3 regions of the Streptomyces sp. NPDC002784 genome follow, and region 3 is predicted to be linked to each of the others. Evidence: riboswitches for the same ligand, from Rfam matches in the RefSeq annotation. Region 3 holds a riboswitch; each other region holds the start of a gene.

Region 1 (4,282 bases), on a different contig from region 3:
CAGCTTCACCGTGAACCCGGCTTTCTGGAGCTGCTGTTGGAGCACCTGGGCGGTCTCGGGCAGCTCGGCCCGGTCGTTGTAGGTGGCGATGGTGATGGGCTTGCCGTCCGCGTCGGTGGCCTCGGCCCGGCCGGTCGGCTCGGTCCTCTTGTCCGCGGTCCAGGTCAGGGCGGGGCCGTAGATGCCCTGGGCGGGCTCGGCGTGACCCTCGTACACGCCCTTGGCGACGGCGGAGGTGTCGATCGCCTCGCGCGCGGCGGCCCGCAGCGCCGCGTCCTTGAAGACGCCTCGCTGGGTGTTGAGGTACAGGCTGGTGTTCCGCGCGGTGTTGATCTCGTGGACGGAGTCCTCGTCCAGGGAGGCGACCTGTGCGACGGGCAGGGCCTCGGCGATGTCCACGTCCCCGGTGCGCAGGGCGTTGGCGCGGGCGGTGCCGTCCGAGACGAACTTCGCGTCGATGCCGGACGCCTGGGCGCGCCCGCCCCAGTAGTCGTCGTAGCGGTCCAGGGCGGCTGCCGTGTCCCCGGTGGTCCGGGTGAGTTCGAAGGGGCCGGTGGCGGTGCCGGCCGGGTTCACCTTGCCGTCCTTGCCGTACGCCTTGGGGGAGAACACCGCGAGGCTGGGGTTGGTCAGCCGCAGCGGCAGCACCGGGTCGGCCTCGCCCGTGCCGACCTTCACCTGGTCGTCGCCCACGACCTCGGCGGTCAGCTTCACGCCGGAGATCGCGGTCGGCGCCGGGTCGGCCGCGGCGGCGTGGGTGAGGGCGGAGGCGACGGCCTCCGCGGTGACCTCACTGCCGTCCTGGAAGGTGGCGTCCCTCAGCGTGAACACCCAGCTCTTGCCGCCCTGTCGGCTGCTCCACGACTCGGCGAGCGCGGGGGCCGCGGTGCCGTTGGCGTCCAGCCGGGTCAGCCCTTCGCTCACACCGAGCCGGGACAGGATGAAGGAGTCCTGGCCGCCGTACGGCGAGTAGTTCTCCGTCGGCTGGAAGGCGAACGCCACCCGCAGGCGCCCGGCCTCACCCGGGCCGGAGGAGTCCGAGGACGAGTCGTCGTCGTTGGAGGCGAAGCAGCCGGAGAGCGCGGGGGCGAGCAGCAGGCCGGCTATGAGTCGACGGCGGGGAGATCTCATGGTCCTCGTTCTGTCTTTCCAGGGCGGACGTTCCCGTACGGGTCGGTCGGCCGACGTCGACCAGCATCATATGAATATGATTTTCATTTAAGCAAGCGGGATCTCGAAGTGCACCACGCCATTGCCTCCGCCGGGCACGTCCTCCCTCTCGTCGCAGACGACCTTGCCCAGCGTCCGCCACAGGCTCATCGCGCCGGGGGAGTGCGGGTCGGTGTGCAGGTACACGGACCGGTAGCCGCCTTCCGTCCGTGCGAAGTCCAGCAGCTCTTCCACCAGTTGCCGGGCCAGCCCGCGCCGCCGGTGTTCCGGGCGCGTGTACACCCGCCTCAGCTGCGCGGTCTCACCCGACGGGTACCGCTCCGCCAGCCACCGCGGGTTCGGCGGATGGACCGGCCCGCGCGCATCGAGCGCGGCCGTGGCGGCCACCGTCCCGTCCGCGTCGTCGACGGCGACCAGCAGGGTGTGCCGGGGCGGGACGACGTAGAACGACCCCGGATCGATGATGTCGGCGTGCCAGTGCGGCACGTAGCCGGTGCCGAAGTCGCGGTAGACGGTGTCGAGCATCACCGCCCGCGCCTCGTCGAGATCGGCGGCCATGGCGGTCCTGATGCGATACTTCTGCATCTGCGCATCATATGCAGGTAGCCCTGTGCGATGATGTTCGGCGACAAGGCGACGGCGGAACGAGGAAGCCGGTGTGAATCCGGCGCGGTCCCGCCACTGTGATCGGCGAGCCAGTCCCGAACAGGCCACTGCCCCAAGCCGGGTGGGAAGGCCGGGACGCGCTTCGACCCGAGAGCCAGGAGACTCAGGCGGTCGCCTCCTCGACGAACCCGGGGCGGATTTCCCCGGAGGAGGGTGGTTCGGCATGCCCGTGAGGCCGGCCGAGGAGGCGTACGACAGCCCGGTGGGCACAGGGTCGGTCGGTACAAGACCGGTAACTCCGGTGCCGTGCCGGGTCGTTGTGTGCCGGGACTGCTGCTGCGGCAGTCCCAAGGTGACCGGCGTCGATCACACGGCGCAGACCGCGCGGCTGGGCGAGGCCGCTCCCGTACGCGTCTCCGCCTGCCTGGATGTGTGCGATCAGGCCAACGTGATCGTCGTGCAGCCCTCCGCCGCCGGACGGGCCGCCGGGGCGCGGCCGGTCTGGCTGGGCCTGGTCAACGACCCCGCCGCGACCGAGGACATCGCCGCCTGGGTGAGCGCGGGCGGTCCCGGCATCGCTGCCCGGCCCGAGATCCTCGACCTCTACGCCTTCACCCCGCCTCGGCGCCGCGCGGCCCGCTGAGACCGGCAGCCTGCGCGCCGACCGTCCGTAACACCCGTACGAGAGGACCTTTCCCATGACGGGCAGACGTCTGCTGTCCCCCTTGCTGGCCACGGCCACCGCTGTGCTCATCACGAGCTGCGGCGCAAGCGCCCAGGACAACGCCGGGGGCTCCAACGGCCCGGCCGACAAGGGATTCCCGGTCACCGTGTCCAACTGCGGGGTGACAACGACGTTTCAGCGCCCACCCCAGCGCGCGGTGTCCTTGAACCAGCACGCGACCGAGGTGATGCTGGCGCTCGGGCTGGAGAAGTCGATGGTCGGCACGGGCTACCTCGACGACGCAATCCTCCCCGAGTACCGGGCCGCCTACGACAAGGTCAAGGTGCTGTCGGAGCAGTACCCGTCGTACGAGACGCTGCTGGCCGCCGAGCCCGACTTCGTCTACGGCGGCTGGGCCTCCACCTTCGACGAGAAGGAGGGCCGCTCCCGTGCCGCCTTCACCCAGGCCGGCATCAACACCCGCCTCAACATCGAGGAATGCCCGGCTGGGCCGGTGACGATGACCGCCATGGACAAGGAGATCCGCGAGGTCGCCAAGGTCTTCGGCGTCCCCGAGCGGGCAGAACGGCAGATCGAACGGCTGCACACCACCCTGGAGGAGGTGGACGGCAAACTCGACGGAGTGGAGCCGGTAAAGCTGTTCGTCTACGACAGCGGCGACAAGAGCGCCTTCACCGCGGGTGGCGCGGGCATCGGCAACGACATGATCAAGCGGGCCGGAGGCGTCAACCTCTTCGCCGACCTCGACAAGCCGTTCGGTGACGTGTCGTTCGAGCAGGTGGCCGAGCGAGCGCCCGAGGTCATCGTCATCTACGACTACGGCGACCAGAGCGTGGCGCAGAAGAAGGAGTTCCTGCTCGCCAATCCGGCGCTGCAGGACGTGCCCGCCATCAAGAACCGGCGGTTCGCGGTGCTGCCGCTGTCCTCCACCGTCGTGGGCGTACGGGTGCCCGCGGCCGTCGCGTCGCTGGCACGCCAGCTCCACCCGGACCGCTTCCGGTGACCGGCGTGAGCGAATCGGCCGCCGCTGGCACCGACGCCGTCGCCGTCGCCACGGGCAGGACGCCGGTAACCACCGACACGGTCGGCAACGGCTCTGCCAGGGCCGGGACCGCGCAGGCCGTCACCGGCCGCCGCAGACTCCCTTACGCCCTGGTCCTGGCCGGGCTCGCCGCCTTGGTGGCGGTGGCGGCGACGTTCGGGATCGCGGCCGGCTCGGTCACGATCCCGGCCGACGAGGTGTGGCGCATCCTGCTCCACCACCTGCACCCCGCCCTCGCCGATGAGACGTGGCCCCCGGTGCGGGAGACGATCGTCACCGACGTCCGGCTGCCCCGGGTACTGCTGTGCGCGGTGGTCGGAGCCGGCCTGACGGTGGCGGGGATGGCGTTGCAGGCCTTGGTCCGCAACCCGCTCGCCGACCCGATGCTGCTGGGAGTGTCGTCGGGCGCGAGCGTCGGCGCGGTCCTGGTCCTCGTCCTCAACGTCACACTGTTCGGAGCCTTTTCGCTGCCGCTGGCGGCGTTCTGCGGTGCACTGGCGGCCCTGGTCGCGGTGTACTTCCTGGCCCGCTCCGGCGGACGGATGACCACCGTACGGCTGGTCCTGGCGGGCGTGGCGATGGCCGAGGTGCTGTCGGCGGTGGCGAGTTTCCTCGTGGTCACCTCCAACGACCCCCACAAGACGCAGTCGGCGATGCGCTGGATGCTCGGCGGACTGGCCGGCACCACCTGGACGATCGTGTGGATCCCGGCCGCCGTGGTCCTGCTCGGTACGGCCGTCCTCCTCGGCGTGAGCCGTCCGCTGAACCTGCTGCTCGCC
Region 2 (4,282 bases), on a different contig from region 3:
CGGACAGGTCGACGCCCGTCACGTCCTCGGGGGTGAGCCGGTCGTACGGCACCCCCGTGGGGGTGACCAGGACCGTGTCCCCGACGCATACCGAGACGTTCCCGGACGTGCCCACGACCAGACCGTCGGACACGGTCCGGCGGGCTGTCGCGACCAGTTCCTCCCAGGCGCGCGCCTCCTCGGGGCGTACGCCCTCCGGCCATGACTCCCCCGCGCCCCGCCCGTTCTCCCGCTGCTCAGCCATGCGGCGATCCTGCCAGCCGACGGGCCCGGCTTCAGGGTGACCAGGATCTCTTCCCCGGTCCCTGAGCCCGCTCCGGAAGGTCGCCCAGGGCTCCCGACCCTTGGGGCGCCTGAAGCCCGCGGAACCACGTGGAACCGACGCAAGACGGAACGCCTGGTTCAGACACCCCGTAGCTCACCCCAGTTCACCTTCCGTTCACTCAGGTTACTTACGTTCGTCCAGCCAATGACCTCGAACGATTGCCTGGGTAAATGGAAAACTTCTCGCTGATCCTCGCGATTGTGGTAATAACCGCACTCGCGTTCGATTTCACGAACGGTTTTCATGACACCGCCAATGCGATGGCCACGACCATCTCGACCGGTGCGCTCAAGCCCAAGGTCGCGGTGGCCATGTCCGCCGTACTGAACCTTGTCGGCGCGTTCCTCTCCGTGGAGGTCGCCAACACGATCTCCAAAGGTCTCGTCGACGAGACCGGCATCCGTCCCGAGGTCATCTTCGCCGCGCTGGTCGGGGCGATCCTCTGGAATCTGCTGACCTGGCTGGTCGGTCTGCCCTCCAGCTCCTCGCACGCCCTCATGGGCGGCCTGATCGGCGCGACCATCGCCTCGGCGGGCGTCGGCGCGGTCCACGGCGACGTGCTCGTCACCAAGGTCCTCATCCCGGCGATCGCCGCCCCGCTGGTCGCGGGCCTCGCGGCGATGCTCGCCACGAAGCTGATGTACTCCCTGGGCAAGAAGGCCGACGGCAGCAAGTCCTCCGAGAAGGGCTACCGCGCCGGCCAGATCGCCTCCGCCGGCCTGGTCTCCCTCGCCCACGGCACCAACGACGCGCAGAAGACGATGGGCATCATCACCCTCGCCCTCGTCGCCGGCGGCACCCTGGCGCCCGACTCGGACCCGCCGATGTGGGTCATCCTCTCCGCGGGCGTGGCCATCGCGCTCGGCACCTACCTCGGTGGCTGGCGGATCATCCGCACCATGGGCAAGGGCCTGACCGACCTCCAGCCGCAGCAGGGCTTCGCCGCCCAGACCAGCGCGGCGACGGTCATCCTGGCCTCCTCCCACCTCGGTTTCTCCCTCTCCACCACGCACTCCGTCTCCGGTGCGGTGATGGGCGCGGGCCTCGGCCGCAAGGGCGGCGTCGTCCGCTGGTCCACGGCGACGCGGATGTTCGTCGCGTGGGGCCTGACGCTGCCGGCCGCGGCGCTCGTCGGCGCGCTGGCCGAGTGGGTCACGAACTTCGGCTCCTGGGGCACGGCGGTCGTGGCGGTGTTCCTGGTCGGCTCCAGCGCGGCCATCTGGAAGCTGTCCCGGCGCGAGATCGTCGACCACACCAACGTCAACGAGACCGAGGAGCCCGCGGGTGTCGTGACCACGGCGATGGCGGCCGTCACGCCGCCGCCGCCCGCCGGCCCGGCGACCGAGGAGCTCGCGGCGACGATCCCGGCCCCGGCCGGGGAGCCGACGCCGTCGGCCCGCGTCTGACCCCCGACCGGATACTCAAGGAAGCGGCATCATGAAGATCGACTGGGCGGCTCTCGGCTCCGTCTTCGGCGTCAGCCTCGTGGTCACCGTGGCCCTGGTGGCCCTGTTCACCCTCGGCATCGCGGGTCTGACGCGGCGCGAGCGGGCCGTGGAGCAGGGGGGCTCCGCGGGACTGGCGGTCACCGGCGCGTACGCGTGTTTCGCGGCGTGCGCGGCGGCTGTGGCGTACGGGATCTATCTGATCGTGGTCTGACGCGCCTCGCGCGACGGGCTCGCGCCCTGTTCCGGTGCCCCTGACGGGGGTGTTCGGGGCAGGGCGCTTTCGCGTACGACGCGGACGGGGGCGACGCGCCCGGCCCTCCCCAACCCCGCCCCACCGGACCCGGTGTGGGCCTCAGCACACTCTCCTCTCGCAGGTCAACAGCAAGTTGACGGCTGTTCCGGGCCCGTGGTGGACTGCCGGAGCCATTTACGGCGGCAGGAGAGGAAGCCGGTGCGATTCCGGCGCGGTCCCGCCACTGTCACCGGGGTAGGAAGCCCCGGGAGCCAGGAACTCTCACCGCCGGTCTCGTCGAACCAGGGCGTGGACACCCTGAGTGAGGACATATCGCCATGCGCGGCTGCCGTTTGACACAGGCTCTGAGATGCACGGCCCCCGACGCCGGGGTTCCGGCCGACCCGTCGGCCGGCTGAGCCGATGCGGGCCGATCGCGTCTTCGCGTACGGCGCCGCCGCCGGCCTCCTCGGTGACCTGATCCTCGGCGATCCCCGCCGCGGGCATCCGGTCGCCGTGTTCGGGCGGGCCGCGAGCGCCGTGGAACGGCGGCTGTGGCGGGACGACCGCGGCCGGGGCGCGCTGCACACCGCCGTGTGCGCCGGTGGCGCCGTCGCCGTGGGTGCCCTCGCCTCCCGTGCGGTACGCCGCTCCCCCGCCGCTCGTGTCGCGCTGACCGCTGCCGCCACCTGGGCGGTGGTCGGGGGGACTTCGCTCGGGCGGGAGGCCCGGACCGTCGGGCGGGCGCTGCGGGCGGGGGACGTCGAGGCGGCGCGGGCGCGGCTGCCGCATCTGTGCGGGCGGGATCCGCACGCGCTGGACGCCGACGGGATCGCGCGGGCGGTGGTGGAGTCCGTCGCCGAGAACACCTCCGACGCCGTCGTGGGAGCACTGGTGTGGGGCGCTGTGGGCTCGGTCCCGGGCCTCCTCGGGTTCCGGGCCGTGAACACCCTCGACGCCATGGTCGGCCACAAGTCGCCCCGCTACCGGCGCTACGGCTGGGCCTCCGCGCGCCTCGACGACGTCGCCGGGTGGCCGGGGGCGCGGCTGACCGCCGTACTCGCCGCCGTCGCCGGAGGCGATCCGCGGGGTGCGGTGCGGGCCTGGCGCGCCGACGCGGCGCAGCATCCGAGCCCCAACGCGGGGCCCGTGGAGGCGTCGTTCGCGGGGGCGCTGGGGGTGCGGCTCGGGGGGACCTTGTCGTACGGCGGACGGATCGAGCACCGGCCGGTGCTGAACGGGGAAGGGCGTGCTGTGGAGGTCGGGGACATCGAGCGGGCCGTACGGCTGTCCCGGCGGGTGAGCTGGCTGGCGCTGGCGGTCAGCGCCGCCGCGCGCCGCGTCGTGGCGGGGAGGCGGTCATGAGCAGCGGAGGTCTCCTGGTCGCCGGTACCACCTCCGACGCCGGAAAGAGTGTCGTCACCGCCGGAATCTGTCGCTGGCTGGTCCGGCAGGGGGTGAAGGTCGCGCCCTTCAAGGCGCAGAACATGTCGCTGAACTCCTTCGTCACCCGCGAGGGCGCCGAGATCGGCCGGGCGCAGGCCATGCAGGCGCAGGCCTGCCGCGTCGAACCGACCGCGCTGATGAACCCGGTGCTGCTCAAGCCGGGCGGCGAGCAGAGCAGTCAGGTCGTGCTCATGGGCAAGCCTATGGGCGAGTTGAGCGCGCGCGGCTATCACGGCGGGCGGCAGCAGCAGCTCCTCGGGACCGTGCTCGACTGCCTCGCCGAGCTGCGGGACACGTACGACGCCGTGATCTGCGAGGGGGCCGGTTCGCCGGCCGAGATCAATCTGCGGCGCACCGACATCGTCAACATGGGCGTCGCGCGCCGCGCCCGGCTGCCCGTGCTGGTGGTGGGTGACATCGACCGCGGGGGCGTCTTCGCCTCCTTCTTCGGGACGGTGGCGCTCCTCTCCCGCGAGGACCAGGAACTCGTCGCCGGGTTCCTGGTCAACAAGTTCCGCGGCGACGTCTCGCTGCTGGAACCCGGCCTCGACATGCTGCACGACCTCACCGGGCGCCGCACCTACGGCGTCCTGCCCTTCCGGCACGGGCTCGGCATCGACGAGGAGGACGGACTGCGCGTCTCCCTGCGCGGGACCGTGCGGGAGTCCGTGGTTGCCCCGCCCGTCGGCGCGGACGTGCTGCGGGTGGCCGTCTGCGCGGTCCCGCTCATGTCCAACTTCACCGACGTCGACGCGCTGGCCGCCGAGCCGGGTGTCGTCGTGCGGTTCGTGGACCGGCCGGAGGAACTCACCGACGCCGACCTCGTCGTGG
Region 3 (4,282 bases):
GATGTCCTCCCGCAGCCGCTTCTCCAGCACATCGACCGTACTCCCCCGCGGCAGCGCACCCATCCCGGCTCCCCTGCAGTGGCTCAGTGGATGAGCCTCTGAACCACTGAGGGAAGACGGGCGTCAACGCCTGTGCACCCAACTCCCCTTCTACCGGGCCCCGTTCAGGCGCGGCAGCGGAGCATCTCCAGGGGCGGGTGGGCGAGGACGTCCGCCCAGAAGTCCTCGCCGAACTCCCGGAGGCCGGCCTCGGACACCTGCAGCGGAACCCACTCCAGCGCACCGAACCCGCTCGCCCGCAGACACGACTCGTAGACCTCGCGGCGCGGGGCCGTGCTGACGATGGTGATCGGCTGCGGGTCGAGCAGGGCCGTGACCCGCACCCGCGGGCCCGTCTCGATCTCCTCGCCGGTGGGCTCGCAGCGGAACCCGTACTTGTCCAGGGACGGACAGTCGAAGCGGTAGTCGGGCTTCTGGGCGAGCACGAAGAACTCCCCGCCCGGCACCAGGCTGCGGTGGATGTTCCGGCACATCCGCTCCATCGCGGCGATGTCCTCGGCGTAGTTGAGGCACTGCACCCCCAGCGCGATGTCGAAACGCCGGTCCAGGGGCCGCAGTTCACCCACGTCTCCGACCTCGTAGCGGACCCCGAGCGGATCGCGCTGCTCCATCTCCCGTGCGGCGGCGATCATCTCGGCGGAGATGTCGACCCCGAAGACGTCCGTCGCGCCCCGCCGCTTGAACTCACGGCTGTAGAAGCCGGTGCCGCACGCCAGGTCGAGCACCGACTTGCCGGTCACGTCCCCGACCATGCCCAGGAAGCTCGGCACCTCCCCGTACCGCATCAGCGGCAAGGACTTGAACCCCTCGAATGCCTCGCCGATCCGGTCGTACTGCTGCACGCCCACGTGCTGCCCCCTTCTGCGCTTCCTCCGGTACACGGCCCTGCCGGACCCCGCTTTCCGGGGCCCTCGGCCGTGGCAGCGAGTCTTCACCGGCGCGCTCGGCAGGCCGTACTGGCAGATGACACGAAGAAGTCGAGGGGGTGAGCCTCGGATCAACCAACAGACGTACGCCGGACGCCCGGACGGAACATGCGCCGACAACGCATGTGGCCCGCCCCGATGTTCGGGACGGGCCACATATCCGAGCGCCGGGCAGGCCTTGCACCTGCATCTCCCCGCAGGAAGCGGGGCGTCTTTCCTTGGACCACCAACGCAGAACCGGAGCGCCGGGCTTCCGGCGGACCGCTCAAGATCGACTATACAGCATTCCGGGGTGCCGCGCCCGTCGCCGAGTCACCTCCCAGCGCGTCGCGCGGCTCTCCGGCCCCGCACCGCGCGGACACCTCGATCCCGATCTTCATCCGAGGGGCGGCCAGGCCGCACGTCAGCATCGTGGCGGCCGGGCGGACGCCGTATGCGGCTGAAGAGCGACGAGAACCCTCTGCTCACCCACCTGCTGGGGATGGGGACGGTCAGCCGACCGGTCCGCGAGAGCCCGCACCGCCGGACGCCAGCCTCTTCCAGGTGAATTGCCCGGTCTCGTTGACTTCGAGGCGGGGATGCGCGGTAACTCCCGATCGGGTTCTTACACGGTGTGGGCCCCGATGCCGAAGGAGAGCAGCCATGCGCGTACGCGTCACTCTCGTCCCCGCCGCCCTGACCGCCACGGTTCTCGCCGCCGCCGGTGACTCCGCCGCCCACGACGGCCCCGGAGTGCATGTCTCCAACAACGCGCCCGTGGTCACCGTGGTCAACACCGTCGAGATCAACGACCCGCTGGAGGACGTGCTGGAGCACACCCTCAACTTCGGAGACGGCTACAGCTGGGACTGACCCCCTGCCCGGCCCGAGACCCGGGCGCCGCCGGTGCGCGCCCCGGCGCGTGTGCGGGCGTGCGCCGTCCTTGCGCCCCTGGGGAGCGCTTGTCAGCCGACCTGATCAGGCACTACTGTCACCACGCCTTGGTGAACGGGAAATCCGGTGTGATGCCGGTGCGGCCCTCGCCACTGTGATCGGGAAGTCCGGCTCCGGCCCTCGCGGGCAGCCACTGGGTCCTCGGACCCGGGAAGGCGGAGTACGGGCGGTGTCACCCGTCAGCCAGGAGACCGGCCAAGGCGCGTCAACCATCCACGAGGTGCTGGAGAGGGTCTGCTGAGCCATGCACATAGCCGAGGGATTTCTGCCTCCGGCGCACGCCGTCGCCTGGGGCGTCGCGTCCGCGCCGTTCGTCGTCCACGGAGTCCGGTCGCTCACCCGTGAGGTCAGGGAACACCCGGAGAGCACCCTGCTCCTCGGCGCCTCCGGGGCCTTCACCTTCGTCCTGTCCGCTCTCAAGCTGCCCTCCGTGACCGGGAGCTGCTCCCACCCCACCGGCACCGGCCTGGGCGCCATCCTCTTCCGGCCGCCGATCATGGCGGTCCTGGGCACCATCACCCTGCTCTTCCAGGCGCTGCTGCTCGCGCACGGCGGCCTGACCACCCTCGGCGCCAACGTCTTCTCCATGGCGATCGTCGGGCCCTGGGCCGGATACGCCGTCTACAAGCTGCTACGGCGCTACGACGTGCCGCTGATGGGCGCCGTGTTCTGCGGCGCGTTCGTCGCCGACCTGTCCACCTACTGCGTCACCAGCGTCCAGCTGGCGCTCGCGTTCCCCGACCCGAGCAGCGGATTCCTGGGCGCGCTCGGCAAGTTCGGCTCCATCTTCGCCGTCACCCAGATCCCGCTCGCGGTGAGCGAGGGACTTCTCACCGTGCTCGTGATGCGGCTGCTGGTGCAGTCCAGCAAGGGAGAACTGACCCGGCTCGGCGTGCTCCTGACCGACGGCAAGCGGGCCCGGACCGAGTCGAGCGAGGCGGTGGCCCGATGAGCCGCAACACGAAGATCAACCTGCTGCTCCTGCTGGCCGTGGCACTGCTCGCGGTGATGCCGCTCGTGCTCGGTCTCGGCGACCACAAGGAGGAGCCGTTCGCGGGCGCCGACGCCGAGGCGGAGACGGCGATCACCGAGATCGACCCGGACTACGAACCCTGGTTCTCGCCCCTGTACGAACCTCCGTCCGGGGAGATCGAGTCGGCGCTGTTCGCCCTCCAGGCAGCGCTCGGCGCGGGCGTCCTGTGCTACTACTTCGGCCTGCGGCGCGGCCGCAAGCAGGGTGAACAGCGGGCGCTGGAACGGGATGCCGTGGGCGCGCGGGGTGCCGGGGAGTCCGACCGCGAAGGGGTCTGATCCCCGGTGCTGCCGATCGACGCGGCGGCGCACAGCAGTCGCTGGCGCCGGCGCCATCCCGTGGACAAGGCCGTGCTCGGGCTCGGCCTGACCGTGCTCGCGATCTCCCTGCCGCCGTGGCCGGGGGCCGCCCTGGTCGTGGTGACGTCCCTGGTCGTTCTGCTCGGTCCGGCGGGTGTGCCGGGCCGGAAGCTGTGGCGCGCCTACCGGGTCCCGCTGGGTTTCTGTGTGACCGGTGCGGCCACGCTGCTCGTCCAGGTGGGCGGGCCGCAGGGGTTCGTCTCCCTCGCCGACGACGGTCCGCTGCGCGCCGGGGAGTTGCTGCTGCGCACCTCGGCGGCCTCCCTGGGCGTGCTGCTGTTCGCGTTCACCACGCCGATGTCGGATCTGCTGCCCCGGCTGGTGAAGGCCGGAGTGCCGGCGGCCGTGGTCGACGTGGCGCTGGTGACGTACCGGATGAGCTTCCTGCTGCTGGACTCGATGCGCCGGGTCCGGGAGGCGCAGGCCGCGCGGCTCGGGCACACCACGCGGGCCGCGACCTGGCGGTCCCTGGGCGGGCTCGGGGCCACCGCCTTCGTGCGGGCCTTCGAGCGGGCCGTGCGGCTGCAGTCCGGGCTCGCCGGACGCGGCTACGACGGCACGCTGCGCGTGCTGGTGCCCGAGGCCCGCGTCTCCGCCCGTTTCACGGCCGCGAGCTGCGGGCTCCTCGTCGCGCTGGCCGCCCTCACCCTCGTACTGGAAGGCCCCCTGTCATGAGCGAGTTGATCGCCCTCCAAGGCGCGTCCTACGCCTACGAGGAAGGACCGGTCGTGCTCGACGGGCTGGACTTCGAGGTGTGCGAGGGGCGGGCGCTGGCCCTGCTCGGACGCAACGGCAGCGGCAAGACCACGCTGATGCGGCTGCTGAGCGGCGGACTGCGGCCGCGCACGGGCCGGTTGACCGTCGAGGGGAAGCCGGTCTCGTACGACCGCAAGGGGCTGACCCGGCTGCGGACCACCGTGCAGCTGGTGGTGCAGGATCCGGACGATCAGCTGTTCGCGGCGTCCGTCGGG

Evidence for each region. Region 3 has a riboswitch for cobalamin ahead of ACWD1Z_RS32750 (energy-coupling factor ABC transporter permease). Riboswitches for the same ligand answer to the same signal wherever they lie in the genome.
Region 1: another riboswitch for cobalamin. It lies ahead of ACWD1Z_RS35830 ((2Fe-2S) ferredoxin domain-containing protein); the one in region 3 lies ahead of ACWD1Z_RS32750 (energy-coupling factor ABC transporter permease).
Region 2: another riboswitch for cobalamin. It lies ahead of ACWD1Z_RS28330 (cobalamin biosynthesis protein); the one in region 3 lies ahead of ACWD1Z_RS32750 (energy-coupling factor ABC transporter permease).

What each region holds. Positions count from the first base shown of each region.
Region 1 is NZ_JBSFVD010000068.1:3,179-7,460, reverse strand. Features, by position in the region: gene ACWD1Z_RS35840 (ABC transporter substrate-binding protein) at 1-1,131, opposite strand, end outside; gene ACWD1Z_RS35835 (GNAT family N-acetyltransferase) at 1,219-1,755, opposite strand; cobalamin riboswitch at 1,779-1,957, shown strand; gene ACWD1Z_RS35830 ((2Fe-2S) ferredoxin domain-containing protein) at 2,039-2,419, shown strand; gene ACWD1Z_RS35825 (ABC transporter substrate-binding protein) at 2,475-3,464, shown strand; gene ACWD1Z_RS35820 (FecCD family ABC transporter permease) at 3,614-4,282, shown strand, end outside.
Region 2 is NZ_JBSFVD010000020.1:58,747-63,028, forward strand. Features, by position in the region: gene ACWD1Z_RS28315 (class II aldolase/adducin family protein) at 1-244, opposite strand, end outside; gene ACWD1Z_RS28320 (anion permease) at 496-1,731, shown strand; gene ACWD1Z_RS28325 (hypothetical protein) at 1,763-1,984, shown strand; cobalamin riboswitch at 2,167-2,306, shown strand; gene ACWD1Z_RS28330 (cobalamin biosynthesis protein) at 2,429-3,370, shown strand; gene ACWD1Z_RS28335 (cobyric acid synthase) at 3,367-4,282, shown strand, end outside.
Region 3 is NZ_JBSFVD010000031.1:39,039-43,320, forward strand. Features, by position in the region: gene ACWD1Z_RS32735 (class I SAM-dependent methyltransferase) at 165-908, opposite strand; tRNA gene ACWD1Z_RS32740 (tRNA-Gly) at 1,150-1,219, opposite strand; gene ACWD1Z_RS32745 (hypothetical protein) at 1,629-1,838, shown strand; cobalamin riboswitch at 1,951-2,133, shown strand; gene ACWD1Z_RS32750 (energy-coupling factor ABC transporter permease) at 2,164-2,871, shown strand; gene ACWD1Z_RS32755 (energy-coupling factor ABC transporter substrate-binding protein) at 2,868-3,230, shown strand; gene cbiQ (cobalt ECF transporter T component CbiQ) at 3,237-3,986, shown strand; gene ACWD1Z_RS32765 (energy-coupling factor ABC transporter ATP-binding protein) at 3,983-4,282, shown strand, end outside.